2 linked regions of the Algoriphagus machipongonensis genome follow. Each later gene encodes a partner of the first gene's protein in a complex. Links are inferred from orthologs where the notes say so. Each region holds a gene or a part of one and is shown on either strand. Other genes may lie near its edges.

What was found.
Region 2: the proteins of accB (region 1) and accD are in contact, whole or in part, in a solved structure (PDB 8UXZ), measured with the Escherichia coli proteins. The link is inferred for Algoriphagus machipongonensis from one-to-one orthologs.

What each region holds. Positions count from the first base shown.
Region 1 is NZ_CM001023.1:3,083,510-3,091,013, reverse strand. The notes cover bases 1,393-4,155. They hold accB (acetyl-CoA carboxylase biotin carboxyl carrier protein), read right to left. Parts: upstream 3,128-4,155; coding sequence 2,657-3,127; downstream 1,393-2,656. Other genes in these bases: ALPR1_RS12900 (beta-ketoacyl-ACP synthase III), read right to left, coding at 3,807-4,155; efp (elongation factor P), read right to left, coding at 3,219-3,782; accC (acetyl-CoA carboxylase biotin carboxylase subunit), read right to left, coding at 1,393-2,634. Outside these bases: ALPR1_RS12925 (hypothetical protein), read left to right, coding at 1-479; more of accC, read right to left, coding at 1,285-1,392; more of ALPR1_RS12900, read right to left, coding at 4,156-4,805; rpmF (50S ribosomal protein L32), read right to left, coding at 5,036-5,227; ALPR1_RS12890 (YceD family protein), read right to left, coding at 5,246-5,812; 4-hydroxythreonine-4-phosphate dehydrogenase PdxA, read right to left, coding at 5,927-6,943; 16S rRNA (adenine(1518)-N(6)/adenine(1519)-N(6))-dimethyltransferase RsmA, read left to right, coding at 7,062-7,504. UniProt on the Escherichia coli protein: This protein is a component of the acetyl coenzyme A carboxylase complex; first, biotin carboxylase catalyzes the carboxylation of the carrier protein and then the transcarboxylase transfers the carboxyl group to form malonyl-CoA.
Region 2 is NZ_CM001023.1:4,670,173-4,677,722, forward strand. The notes cover bases 4,742-7,550. They hold accD (acetyl-CoA carboxylase, carboxyltransferase subunit beta), read right to left. Parts: upstream 6,663-7,550; coding sequence 5,820-6,662; downstream 4,742-5,819. Other genes in these bases: nqrF (NADH:ubiquinone reductase (Na(+)-transporting) subunit F), read right to left, coding at 4,742-5,685; ALPR1_RS19865 (carbon starvation CstA family protein), read left to right, coding at 6,891-7,550. In the rest of the region: ALPR1_RS19830 (pseudouridine synthase), read right to left, coding at 1-1,024; murQ (N-acetylmuramic acid 6-phosphate etherase), read right to left, coding at 1,151-1,966; ALPR1_RS19840 (hypothetical protein), read right to left, coding at 1,963-2,805; ALPR1_RS19845 (cytochrome b5 domain-containing protein), read right to left, coding at 2,807-3,034; ALPR1_RS19850 (formimidoylglutamase), read right to left, coding at 3,035-4,186; more of nqrF, read right to left, coding at 4,381-4,741.

The sequences.
Region 1 (7,504 bases):
CAGTTTTCTCTCAGGATGAAATTCAATCAAATGATGATTTGAAAGAACCATTTATTAGGATTTTTAACTCCCAAAAGAAAAAGATTGACAAGGGAAGATTTCTCAGCGTTTCTCCGGATTACCTAGAATTAAATATCTTGAAGGGTTCGGATACGGTGCAAGTCTCGTTGAAAGATATTTCCTATATCATAACCAAAAGGTCTACTGGTCATTCCATGTTAATTGGAGCTGCTGCTGGAATGGTGGTGGGTTCTACACTTGTTGCTTTGACATACGATCCAGATCAGGGTGGGTTGTTTAATATTAGTAAAGGGGATATGATACTTATGGTTGGACCTGTTTTTGGGTTAGGAGGTACCATTGTGGGAGCAATCGTTTCTGAATTTAATAAATCTGCTTTATACAGAATTGATGGAAGTGCTGAAAAGATGAAAGACTTTAAAAATGGCGTCTCGCTAAGTAACAAACCGCAAGAATGAAAAATATGCTTACTTCAAACGCTAAATTCAATCTAATTGAACACTTGGATTTTTAAAATGCTAGTAATCTTTGAAGGGAAGTGATTGTGGGATCCTGATGCACCTAAATTATTAAAATATTGGAATTGAATTTCTATAATAATTGGTTTTAATCTAGTTCAATGATGCTGGTTCAAAAGTTTTTTCGGTTTGTAATATTCTTATCTGTATTCCTTTTTTCTTCTTGCAAGGTCTACCAAAAAGTAGATTGGACTAAGCCCCCGCTACCGAAAGAAGAAAGATCAATATCTTTTGAAACAAGACAACTATCCCGACTGGTGGAAGGGGATAAGTTATATATCAAAACTAAGGACAGCTTAAGTTATGATATCGTCTATTCCATGGTCCAAAACGATTCTATAAAAGGTCAGTTTTTACAGAAAAATAACAAAAGAATTAAAGTTCCTATTGATACAGGAATTCCACTATCTCAAGTTCATATTCTAAAAGTAAAAAGAAAGAATACTTTACTTTCGATTGGAACAGTTATAGCAATTCCCTTGGTGTTTTTTGGGCTTCTCGAACTATTAACCTTCAATTTTAGTTTTCTGTGATTTTTGAATAAAAAAACACCAATTGGGCAGATGGAGTAATTTTTTATTATCTGTTGAGTATGAATAATTGTGAATTCTATTTGGAAGTTTTCTAATAATCTATGTAGAAAAGGAGAAGTGGATTTTAAGTTTTGTTATTCCAATTCCTTTTTGTTTTTAGAAAACAAAAAAGCTGCTCATAGGAGCAGCTTTTAAAATGGTATTAGGTTGGATTATTTTTTTATAACTGAGAAATCAAAAGTCTCCAGGAATTTAGTGGTGAAATTACCTGCTTTAAATTCAGGATCTTCCAATAAGGCAATGTGGAAAGGAATGGTGGTTTTGATTCCATCGATCACAAATTCCTCCAAAGCACGCTTCATTCTAACTATAACTTCTTCTCGCGACTGACCGCTAACAATTAGCTTAGCGATCATGGAGTCGTAATTAGGAGGGATCACGTATCCTGCATAGACATGTGAGTCTACTCGAACTCCTCTACCTCCTGGAATATGTAGGTTCTGAATTTTGCCAGGACTTGGTCTGAAACCATGACTTGGATCTTCAGCATTGATTCGACACTCCATGGCATAAAGCTTTGGATAGTAATTTTTGCCAGAAATAGTGTCTCCCGAAGCGACTTTGATTTGTTCTTTTATGAGATCAAAATCTGTAACTTCCTCAGTAATTGGATGCTCTACCTGAATACGCGTATTCATCTCCATAAAGTAGAAGTTGCGATTTTTGTCTACCAAAAATTCGATAGTTCCAGCTCCTTCATACCCAATGGCCTCAGCACCTTTAATAGCTGCTTCACCCATTGCTTTTCTCAATTCATCTGTGATAAATGGAGATGGAGTTTCTTCAACGAGTTTCTGATGTCTTCTTTGAATAGAACAATCTCTTTCGGATAAGTGACATGCTTTACCATGTTTATCTCCAATAATCTGAATTTCTATATGTCTTGGCTCTTCAACGAATTTCTCCAAGTACAAGCCATCGTTTCCGAAAGCTGCACCAGATTCCATTCTTGCATCATCCCAAGCTTTTTTAAATCCGCTTTCCTCTTTGACAATTCTCATCCCGCGTCCACCACCACCAGCAGTTGCTTTTAAGATCACAGGGTAGCCCATTTCATTAGCTAATTTCACTCCCTGCTCGATAGAATCTAAAAGACCTTCGGAACCTGGAACTGTAGGAACTCCTGCTGCACGCATGGTCGCTTTTGCAGTTGCCTTATCACCCATTTTACCAATCATTTCAGGACTGGCTCCGATGAATTTGATGCCGTATTCTTCACAGATTCTAGAGAACTCCGCATTTTCAGAAAGGAATCCATATCCAGGATGAATCGCATCTGCATTGGTGATTTCAGCTGCTGCAATAATTCTAGGAATATTAAGATAAGAGTCCTTGCTAGGAGCGGGGCCTATACAAACTGCCTCATCAGCAAATCTTACATGAAGGCTGTCTTTGTCTGCAGTAGAATAAACCGATACAGTTTTGATTCCCATCTCCTTGCAGGTACGAATTACTCTTAAAGCAATCTCTCCTCTGTTGGCTATAAGTATTTTATTAAACACGATCGTATTTTTTAGTGAAAAATTATCCTGCAGGGTCTACAAGGAACAATGGCTGGTCATACTCTACAGGAGTAGAGTTAGTAACTAGGATTTTCACAATTTTTCCTGAAACTTCAGATTCGATTTCATTGAAAAGTTTCATGGCTTCAATAATACAAACTGTTTGTCCAGGCTTGATTGTATCTCCCTCAGTGACAAATGCTGGAGAATCTGGATTTGGCGTCATGTAGAATGTACCAATCATTGGAGACTTGATTTCGATCAAGTTTGATGGAGTTGCAGCTGGAGCTGGTGCTTCAGCGGCTGCAGGTGCCGGAGCAGGAGCAGGTGCCGGAGCGGCTACAGGTGCCGGTGCAGATTCAACCATTTTTACGTTGCCGGAATCAGCATATTTTTTAATGGACAACTCAAATTCTTCAGTTTTTATTTTGACTTCAGCTAGTCCTGAATTTGAGATATAATCGATCAACTCTTGAATCTCTTTTGGTTTCATAGTCTTGTGTTTAAATAAATTGCCCGAAGGCGTTCTATTGGGTTTAAACAAAAAAAGCCGAATCAGTTTTAATTGATTTCAGCTAAGTTAATTATTTTACTCTTTCGGAATAGGACCCATCTCGGGTATCTACTTTGATCATAATATCTTGTTCCACAAATAGAGGAACCATTACCGTTGCTCCAGTTTCTACTGTCGCAGGTTTTAGTGCGTTGGTAGCAGTGTCACCTTTGATACCTGGTTCTGTATAGGTGATCATCAGTTCCACAAATGGTGGTAGTTCCACTGCAAGTGGTGTTTCCGTCTCATCATGCACCAATATGTCTGCCATTTGACCATCTTTTAACAAATCTGGTCTTTCAATCAATTTTTCTTCAATTGACATCTGCTCAAATGTGCTGGTATCCATAAAATGGTATCCCAAGTCATCTTTATATAGAAATTGATGTGGACGTTTTTCCACTCGAGCAGTTTCTACTTTTTCACCGGCAGTGAAGGTTTTGTCAAGAGTTTTTCCTGAGGTAATTCCTTTTAATTTGGTTCTTACAAATGCTGGACCTTTCCCAGGTTTCACGTGCTGAAATTCTACGATAGAATAAATATCGTTATTCATCACTAGACAAAGGCCATTTTTAAAATCTGCAGTGCTTGCCATATGAGTATTTTATTATAAATCTAATTATTTTGGATCATATCCCCACTTCAGGTAGATCGAACCCCAAGTAAATCCTCCTCCAAAAGCGGCAAGGATTAAATTATCACCTTTTTTCAATTGCTTTTCATAGTCCCAAAGACATAAAGGCAAGGTAGCAGCTGTGGTGTTACCGTACTTTTCGATGTTCATCATGACCTTATCATGACCTATTCCCATTCTGCTTGCTGTAGCGCTTATGATTCGCTTGTTTGCTTGATGAGGAACTAACCAAGCAACATCTTCACTGGTCAACTTGTTTCTTTCCATTACCTCCGCACTGACTTCTGCCATATTGGTTACAGCAAACTTAAACACAGTGGATCCCTCTTGTGCAGCGAAATGCTCTCTAGCATCTACCGTTTCGTGAGTGGCTGGTTTCATACTTCCTCCAGCTTTCATATTTAGGTAGGGAGCTCCTGATCCGTCAGAATGTAATAAAGCATCCATGATCCCAAATTCCTCGGTTGTAGGCTCAAGCATCACTGCTCCAGCACCATCTCCAAAAAGAATACAGGTGGTTCTATCCTCATAATTGACGATAGAAGACATTTTATCAGCTCCTACTATAATTACTTTTTTATGCTGACCAGTCTGAATAAACTGGCTTCCTATCTGAAGGGCATAAAGAAAGCCTGAACATGCGGCAGAGATATCGAAACTAAAGCTGTTTTTTGCACCCACCTTATCCGCTATGATGTTAGCAGTTGCAGGGAAGGGCATGTCCGGAGTTACCGTAGCACAAATAATTAAATCAACGTCCATAGGGTCAGTGCCAGTTTTGGCCAATAAGCCATTGATAGCTTCCACGCCCATAACAGAAGTCCCTTGGTTTTCTCCTTTAAGGATTCTTCTTTCTTTGATTCCTGTTCTTGTGTAAATCCACTCGTCGTTGGTATCTACCAGAGTTTCAAGTTCTTTATTGGTCAATCGGTACTCAGGAACGTATCCCTGAACGCCTGTTACCATAGCTCTGATTTTGTCCATTATTTTTTGGTTATAGTAAGAAGCCCCAAATATTTTAACTTCTTAAAATGGGTTGAATGGTAGGTAAAATTTCATTGGGTAGGGCCAAAAATATTACAATTGTCCCTGACCACCAAAATAAATCCATGCATTAGAATTCAATATACTGAAAGACAGGGAATTGAATTCCTATAAAACAAAAAATCCATTCTTTATTAAGAATGGATTTCTTTAGAATCAAATATTTTTGCTTAAGCAAGAACTTCTTTCTCGATGATAACTTGTCCTTTGTAGTACAATTTACCGTCTAACCAGAATGCTCTGTGTGGTAGGTGCATTTCACCCGTGGTAGGGCATTTTGCCAAACCTGGAGCTTCCAATTTATAGTGAGTTCTTCTTTTATCTCTTCTGGTTTTCGAAATTTTTCGTTTTGGATGTGCCATTTTATGTGTGGTTTATGATTATTCCTTGTTTTTTAAATTTTTCAATGATGCCCATCTGGGATCAATGTCAGTACTTTCTACTGAGTCTTCATCTAACTCTTCATCCTCGAAATCTTGATCATCTATATAAACAAGACTTCCTTCCCCTTCATAATCTTCCTCATCCAATTCATTACGGTAATCAGGATGAATTTTTTTTGAAGGTAGGTTGAGTAAAATAAACTCATATATCAATTGCGCTACATTGATCGAGGGTGTATCCCTTGTGATCATGATCACGTCTTCATTGATTTCTTTTTCTTCAGAACCATATTTGTAGAGCATGCTCTCATGGAATTCCAAAGGTTGATCGTACTCTTCAAGACTTCTGTCGCAGGTGAGTGTAACAATACCTTTTATGTGGAAATCCAATTCTATCAAATTGGCGCCTTTTTTCATCATGACCCTTATGGTCATGTTGCCTTTTTCGACTAAATGATTGTCTTCAAAATGTTGAAAAAACGAATCACTTATTTCGAAGTCAATTTCGTGTTTTCCTTCAACGAACTTAATTACCTCTATATCAAAGGTTTTCCAGAATTTCACGATTCCTCCTCTCGATTTAAGACCGCAAATTTAGGGAATTATTTAAATAGGATAAAATAGTTTGTAAAATATTATTTGGTGAATTGCGGTTTTCCTACCAAGTTTTTTACAAAACTACTCTTCATCAGGCTCATGCTGAGCAATAATGTCCGATGCCAGGAAGATCGCAGCACGGATAGAGCCCTCATCAGCAAGATTTTTTCCAGCAATATTATACGCTGTTCCATGGTCAGGAGATGTCCTAATAATCGGTAAACCCGCTGTGAAATTAACTCCGGAGCTGAAAGCGATGGATTTAAAAGGAATTAATCCCTGATCATGATACATGGCAAGTATTCCGTCAAATTTAGTCTGATGCATCATACCAAAAAAGCCATCGGAAGGATAAGGTCCGAAAACCATTTTGTTTTGATCTTTCAGTTCCTTGATAGCCGGCTTTATAATATCTTCTTCTTCTTTACCCAATAAGCCATCTTCACCAGCATGAGGGTTTAATCCCAGAATAGCGATTTTTGGTTTATTAATGCCAAAGTCTTTTTCAAGACTTGCCAATAATAGATTTGCTTTACGGATTATTCTTTCTTTGGTAACTGTCTCGGATACTTTTGCCAAAGGAATGTGTCCTGTAACCAATCCAACTCTCAACTGATCAGAAACCATTAACATTAAACTGTCTTTGGCATTGACGGCTTGCGTAATGTATTCGGTATGTCCTATAAACGGAAGTTCCTCCGTATTGATATTGTTTTTATTGACTGGAGCTGTGACTAAAGCTTGAATATTGCCCGCTTTCAGATCCTCAACAGATTGAGCTAGAGCTTCCAAAGCCATTTTACCGGCTTCTTGAGTTTCTACCCCTGGGATAACATCCGGACAGTCTTCCATGACATTGATGACATTGACGCGCTTATGCTGAACTTCATCCAATGACCTTATTTGCACAAAATTAAAATTATCTGCGTTCAGTGTCTTTTTATAAAAAGAAACGGCTTTCCCATGTCCGTAAATCAAAGGAGTAAAGGATTTGAAACTTCTGTTGTCAGATAAAGCTTTGAGCAACACCTCAATGCCTACTCCGTTGATGTCTCCGATACTGATCCCAATGATGGGCTTCTTTTTTCTGTTATTCATATGGTTTTGGCCATTGTAATTGATTCCGTGAATTTCAGCAAGGAGTGTAACTGTTTCCTTTTAGAATATTCTCGTATTTTTATGGCTGCAATTTATAAAAATTTATCAGAGCTAACCGATGGAAAAAGTAAGAGCCAAAAAACATCTTGGCCAACACTTTTTGACCGATTTAAGTATTGCGGAGCGGATAGCTCTGGCGGTCAAAGGGCATGGTGGAGTAAAGAAAGTATTGGAGATCGGCCCTGGTATGGGTGTGCTGACAGATTATTTACTTAAAAACCCTTTGGAACTTTATCTGATTGACATTGATAAAGAGTCAATTGCCTACCTGAATAAGAAATATCCAAGTCTTAAAGACCGTATTATTGAAGGAGATTATTTGAAATATAATCTGAGTAATGATATTTCTGAGCCATATGCCATTGCTGGAAATTTCCCATATAATATTTCAAGTCAAATTTTTTTTAAAGTTTTAGAAGAAAGAGATAAGGTTACTGAGGTTGTTTGTATGCTTCAAAAGGAAGTAGCTAAAAGGATTGCTTCTCCTAAAGGGAATAAGGA
Region 2 (7,550 bases), 1.6 Mb from region 1 along the record:
TTAAAGGTTTGTCTAACGTGACTTGGTAAATCTTTTTGATCTGGTTTGAAGGATGAGAGAGCTTGGCTGCTAATTCACCATCATTGGTAAATAATAACAAACCCGTGGTATTTCTGTCCAATCGACCTACTGGGAAAATTCTTTCCTCACAAGCATTGCCTACTAGAGCCATCACAGTCTTTCTTTCTAATGGATCATCCGTAGTAGTAATGAAGTCTTTAGGCTTGTTTAGGAGCACGTATACTGGCTTCTCTGGGTTAATCTTCTTCCCTTGGTAGACTACCCGGTCAAATTTGCTCACTTTCAGTCCTAACTCTGTAACTACCTTACCATTGACTGAAACCAGACCCTTTGCAATAAGATCATCAGCTTCTCTTCTGCTGCAAATACCGGAATTGGCAATATATTTATTCAAACGAAATAAGGTGTCCTCACCCTTTCCTTTGGCTTTTCTCGCAGGTAATTCATCAAATTTATAATCAGGCCTATCATTTTGAGCCTCAGAATTAGATTTAAATCTATTCTTGCCAAAGCCAGCTGATTTTGGCTTGCCATCATATTTTTTGGCTTTCCCGGGAGCAAAAACAGGTTTCTGATCTTTACCTCTTCCCTTATATACTAAGCCATCATTCTCGTCTTTCGAACCAAATTTTCCTGACTTCCCTCTTTTTTCAAAAGATTTTTCCCCAAATCTTTTGGGTGCATTTTCATCTTTTTGAAAACGACTGGATTTCCCTTGAAATCCTGATTTTCTATCGTTCCCCTTTTCTTCCTCTTTTGGAAATCTACTTCCAAACTTTTTCTCCCCTCCAGATCTTGAACCTTTGGAATTTTTGTCATAGGATCCTGAAGTTCCCCTTTTGTTAGACTTTGAGAATGAACTCTTGGCTAAATCGAAGCCTTCGTCCTTAACATCAGACTTTCTAGTTCTCCCTTTGGAATCACCTCTTTTATCTGATTTGTTAGATGGAGTTCCTTCATTGTCTCCCTTGAAAAATTGTTTTCTCGGATTGTTGTTTTTCATAAGTATGCAGCATCACTGCTGGATTTTTGGATTAAAATAAGCAATTGACTATCAATTCCTTAATTGGGCTGCAAAGATACAACCATTCTTTGTATTAACCCATTTAGCTCGAAAAATATCTATTGGTCAGGATGTCTTGTTCTTATAAAAATGCTCTGTTGCCAAACGAACGGAACCTTGAGTAAGTAATAGGTCCTTGGCTGCATCATACTCTGCCCCAGTTGCCTCCATAATCATTTTCACACCTCTTTCCACGAGCTTTGCATTGGATAGCTGCATATCTACCATTTTGTTGCCTTTCACTCTCCCCAGCTTGATCATCACGGTCGTAGAGATCATATTCAAGACCAACTTTTGTGCTGTCCCTGATTTCATTCGGGTACTTCCAGTAACAAACTCAGGACCTACCACTACCTCAATAGGAAAATCCACTTCCTTCCCTAAGGGAGAGTCTTCATTACAAGTGATACAGCCAGTAAGTAAACCTTTTTCTTTTGCAGTTCGAACTCCCCCAATGACATAAGGAGTTGTACCAGAGGCTGCTATTCCGATGACCGTATCATCAGGATTAAAACCATATTCTAAAATATCTTTCCAGGCCTGATCCCAGTCATCTTCCGCATTTTCTACCGCTTTTCGAATAGCAATATCTCCACCAGCCATTATTCCAATCACCCATTCATGAGGAACTCCATAGGTCGGTGGACATTCGGAAGCATCAAGAATCCCTAGCCTTCCGCTAGTTCCAGCACCGATATAAATCAGTCGGCCACCTGCCTCCATTCTAGGCACTATTTCTTTTACCAAGTCAGAAATCCCAGGCAATACGGATTTCACCGCCATTGGCACTAAGTGATCCTCCTTGTTGATGTTTTGGAGCAACTCCAAGACGGTCATTTTTTCAAGATTATCGTAATGCGATGAGCTTTCAGTTACTTTCATAATTCTTCCTGGTGATAAAGAGTCAATCCTGAAATTGGACTTTCAATAATTAAGTTTGTTGTGATTTGCGAGTCTAAAGCAGCTTTTCTTAAGATATCGCTGTTGTAGTAAGCAATGGAACCGACGAAATTCACTGGCTTGTCTCTATAGTTTTTGTATTTCATTACATGAACTTTAAAAAACTCCACAAAGGAATTGTAATAAAGCATGTAGCAATAGGGGTCTGATTTGTGCTCAGTGATAAATCTACAAAAGCTAGCCATATACCTATTAGGAAAGGGCTTTCTGTAAACATGGTCCTGAATCGTAGGAATTGTCACATGAAGCTTGGCTTCTAGCTCTTCCTTGATTGCCTTGGGCATTTCATCATTAATATAATCCATCAGGAAATTCTTTCCTACATAGCCTCCCCCACCTTGGTCCCCGAGAATATAACCTGGAGCGGGTCTAGAATCAATTATAGTTTTGCCATCAAAATCACAACTATTGGACCCAGTACCTAGGATACAGGCAATACCTGGCTCATGCCCGCAAGTTGCCTTGGCAGCCGCCGCAAGGTCATGGTCAATATGAATTTTCGCTTTTGGGAAAATTGTCTGAAGAGCAGAAGCTACTTCTTGCTTTCTCGATTCTACAGAACAACCAGCCCCGTAGTAATAAATTTGCTCAATTTCAGATTCAAGGTTGATTAAAAATTCATGTCGCATTTGAATAGCCATCTCTTCGGAAGATTGGTAGTAGGGATTAAACCCCACACCTCTAAATTGGCTAATATTTCCATTTTCATGAATGACTCGCCAATCCGTTTTTGAGGAACCACTATCTGCTATTAAAATCATTTTATATTAATTGGCCAATCGGAATAAATTTTTCAAAAACTCTCTGAGTATGGGGAGCATCTTTCAGTTCATCGGTTAGGTCTTGCCCAGCCCAATGCTCATAATGTTTCCCATTCCTCCACATTTTTGAATTACTTACGTCATAAATTATTCCTTGATAGGCGATCCAAATTTCGGGTTTATCTTGTCCATTTCTCAGCGCAAGCTGCTGCTTAGTAAATGTCTTCATTTATAGTAATTTGATCTGGGCATTGACCCAACGTTCTGGAATTTCTCCCTTTTGTGCCATCTGATAGTCTGAATAGCTACAGGGCACTGTAGTCAATCGATCAAATTTTTCTGTTTCAGTTTGAGGAATCTCCATCCACCATTTCCCGCTTTTCTTACTCTTATAGAAAACCAACGTATTAGGCTTTGAGTCCAATGAAACTGTGTATTTAATATAATCATTGCTTTTAAAGGAAAGGCTATCTTTTCTTGAATAAAAGCCCTCAATAAAATACCAGATCATCACCGCAACGACTTTTGCGGTTTTATTATGGGGATCATCGTAATAAGGCTCATAGCCAAATATTCCGATCGAACTCAGTTTTTCATTGGATCCAGCAAACCAGCAAATCTGGCAAGCCTCTTCTGCTGTCAACCCAAATGGCTGAGCATCTACCGCGCCAGGTGCATCTTTTGATTGAATAGCTCCAAGATCAAAACTGAGAAAATCTGCATTTCTGATCAAGGGCTCAATTTCCTTAAATGCAGACCTTACCTCACCTAATCGCATATGTTCAAAATATAGCTTTTCGATCACATTGATCAAGGAAGGGTCTACTAAAAAGCTTTGGTAGGCTAAATGAGAATAAGAGAATAGAAAATTTGGTTGATGAAGAATGATTTCTTGGGTATGCTGATCTGCCATTGGACCCTCTTCCTCCATATCCAACTTCCCATCTACCGTCAGCATGCTTACCAGCTTCTTCATGTTTTGGTAAGATAAATACTGCCCAAAATCCAAATCATGCGTACCCCCGATATAAATAGGTAAAATTTGACGTTTCATCAAATACTCACCTACCTGTTGGATAGCTTGGTAGCTTTCCTCAAGGGTATCACCACAAATCATATCACCAAGGTCCGCTACACGGATGGCTCCAAAACCTCGCTTCAGCTCATAAAGCTTTTCTCTAATTTCAGAACTTGATCGATCTAAACTCTCATACTTCTTTATTCCTCTGGTTTCTTTTAGCCCTACTATGGCAATCTGAATTCCTTTCAATTCAGGAAATTCTTCTCCGTAATAATGGATCTGATGAAAGAAGGTATTGTTAGGGTATTTTTTCTGCCACAGAAACTCAGCAACAGGATCGAAAAAGGATTGAATATTCATAAGGGTGCGGTATTAGGTAAAAATAATCAAAAATCACTAGGGTTTTCAAGAGTTAAGCCCCTTTTACTTTTTTAATAATTTTTAAAAACTAAATCAAAATCCCTGCCTTTTTTGTCAAAGTTTAAAAATGGATTATAGCTCAGTAGGTTAGCATTAAACAAAAAAAATCCCGCCGAAGCGGGATTTTAAAATTTTTATCCTCCGAAATCATCGAAGCGTATATTTTCTTCAGGAATTCCTAGATCATCTAGCAACTTCAATACGGCTGCGTTCATCAATGGAGGTCCACAAAGGTAGTATTCTACCTCATCTGGCTCCGGATGATCTTTTAGGTAGTTATCATACAACACTTGGTGAATGAATCCTACATATCCATCTCCTTCTTTGTCATCCAAAGACTTTTTAATCTTCCAGTTATCCTCTGGCAATGGCTCAGAAAGACCAATATGGAATTGGAAGTTAGGGAAATCTTCCTCGATTGCTCTAAAGTGAGGTACATAGAACAATTCCTTCTTAGATCTACCTCCATACCAGTAAGAAACTTTTCTTGAAGTTTTCTCTGTATGGAAAAGGTGGAAAATTTGTGCTCTCAAAGGAGCCATACCAGCACCACCACCAATGTAAACCATTTCTCTTTGAGTAGGATTGATATGGAATTCACCATATGGTCCAGAAATAGTCACTTTATCGCCAGGTACTCTTGAGAATACATAAGAAGAACAAATACCTGGATTCACATCCATCCACTTGTTATTTGCACGATCCCAAGGTGGAGTAGCAATACGAATTGTCAACATGACAATGTTACCTTCCGCTGGGTGATTAGCCATGGAATATGCTCTAAAGATTTCCTCGTCATTTCTCATAACAAGATCCCATAGACCAAATTTATCCCAATCGCTTTGATATACATCCTCTGGGTGACCCAGCTCAGGATGTGGCGTGATATCCATCTCTTTGAAATTGACTGTCACTACCGGAACGTCAATTTGGATATATCCTCCCGCTTCGAAATCCAAAGTTTCTCCTTCAGGAAGTTTTACTTTAAATTCTTTAATGAAAGTAGAAACGTTGTAGTTAGAAATAACTTCACAATCCCACTTCTTGATACCAAATATTTCATCTGGCACCCGGATTTTCATGTCGTTTTTCACTTTCACTTGACAAGCCAGACGAACATTTCCTTGTTGTTCTGCTCTACTCAAGTGTCCCTCTTCAGTAGGAAGGACTTCGCCCCCACCCTCTTCTACTACACATTTACACATGGCACAAGTACCACCGCCACCGCAAGCAGAAGGAAGAAAGATTTTTTGTCCACCCAAAGTAGATAGCAAGGTCGTGCCTGCTGAAGTTACAAGGGGAGAACTTTCGTCACCATTGATGATAATGTTGACATCTCCGGAGTTGACCAACTTAGATTGGGCAAAAAGGAGAATAAATACCAGTAGCAGGATAATTATCGTAAATGCTACTATGGATGTAATAATTACTGAACCCATGAAATATTGGTTTTACTTTTTCGTATGGATTGATTCCGATTTTCGAACACAAATATATTTATTAATCCTGTAAACAGGTCAAAACCAAATTCAAATTTGGCCTGAAACTGAGATTCATTTGATAGAATATCAGATTAATTATGCAAGAGGTTAAGAAGAGTGGTCAATCTGCTCTTTAATTGACGTCTGTCAATAATAAAATCCAGAAAGCCATGCTCCAATACAAACTCTGAACTTTGGAATCCTTTTGGTAAATCTTTACCGATTGTTTCCCGAATTACTCTTGGACCCGCAAAACCAATCAAGGCTTCTGGCTCCGCAATATTAAAATCTCCTAACATCGCATAGGAAGCTGTTACGCCACCTGTAGTAGGATCAGTCAATAGGGAAATAAAAGGAATTCCTGCTTGATCTAACAAGGCAAGCTTAGCAGATGTTTTCGCCATTTGCATTAATGAGAATCCTGCTTCCATCATTCTAGCACCTCCGGATTTGGAAATCATCAAGAATGGAACCTTATTTTTCAAGGAATAGTCAATTGCTCGAGAGATTTTTTCTCCAACTACAGAGCCCATGGATCCTCCGATGAAATTAAAGTCCATGCAGGAAACCACAAGATCCAATCCGTTCATTTTTCCTACCGCAGATCTTACTGCATCGTTTAGGTCTGTTTTTTTGATCGTCGCTTCAATTCTCGCAGTATACGGTTTGGTATCTGTGAAATTGAGCGGATCTCCTGACTTCATATCCTTGTCTAATTCGGTGAATTTGTTCCCGTCAAACAAGATCTCAAAGTACTCTTTGGATCCTATTTTTACGTGAAAATCATCGTCTGGACATACATACGCGTTGTTTTTCAACTCACGGGTATGAATGATATTTCCGTTAGGGGTCTTAAACCAAAGGCCATCTGGTGTATCCTTTTTCTCCGCTGTGGAAGTTTTGATGCCTTTGTCAGTTCTTTTAAACCAAGCCATATTGTGATTTTAGGTCGTTGTTTTGACAAATCAAAGGTTACAAATTTAGCCCTAATCTCCATTAAATAAAACCAGTAATTAAAGTACCTTGTTTTAATTAGGGCTAATTATCTTTTCAAAATCAGTTTTAATTCTATTTTTTCTCCCTTTAATAATCCTTTATTTTGAGTAAAAATTAATTTACAAATAATTTAATCGGCAAAAGACCCATTTCCCAAATAGCTGAATATGAGCCTTCCTTTATTATTACTTGCCTCCGGAATCATATTATTCCTAGCCTACAAAGTTTATGGATCATACGTATATAAAAAATTTGGGTTATCGGACGAAAATCCAGCTCCATCTCATGAATTTAAGGATGGAGTAGATTACGAGCCAAGTAAACCCATAGTAGTTTTAGGCCATCATTTTGCCTCAATTGCAGGTGCTGGGCCTATTGTAGGCCCCATAATCGCTGTAACTTTTGGTTGGATCCCAGCAATTATCTGGATTTTAATAGGAGGAATTTTCTTTGGAGCTGTTCACGATTTGGGCAGCATGGCAGCATCTCTGAAGACCGAAGGAAAATCTATTGGTGTCATCATCAGAAAACAAATTGGCCCAAAAGGGAAGCAATTATTTATCATTTTTAGTTTTTCCACCTTAATACTGGTCATAGGTGTTTTTGCTGACATTATTGCCAAAACTTTCGTTAGCAACCCTGGAGTAGCCTCGGCATCCATTTCATTTATTTTCTTGGCCATCTCTTTTGGAGCGGTAAGCAAATGGGTAGGCAATAAAAAGATAGCTTTTGCCTTCCTTACGGTTATTGGCGTCGTGCTGATGTATTTCTTTGTCTATGTAGGAATGCAATTTCCTATTATTTTAGATTATAAAATCTGGATTCTA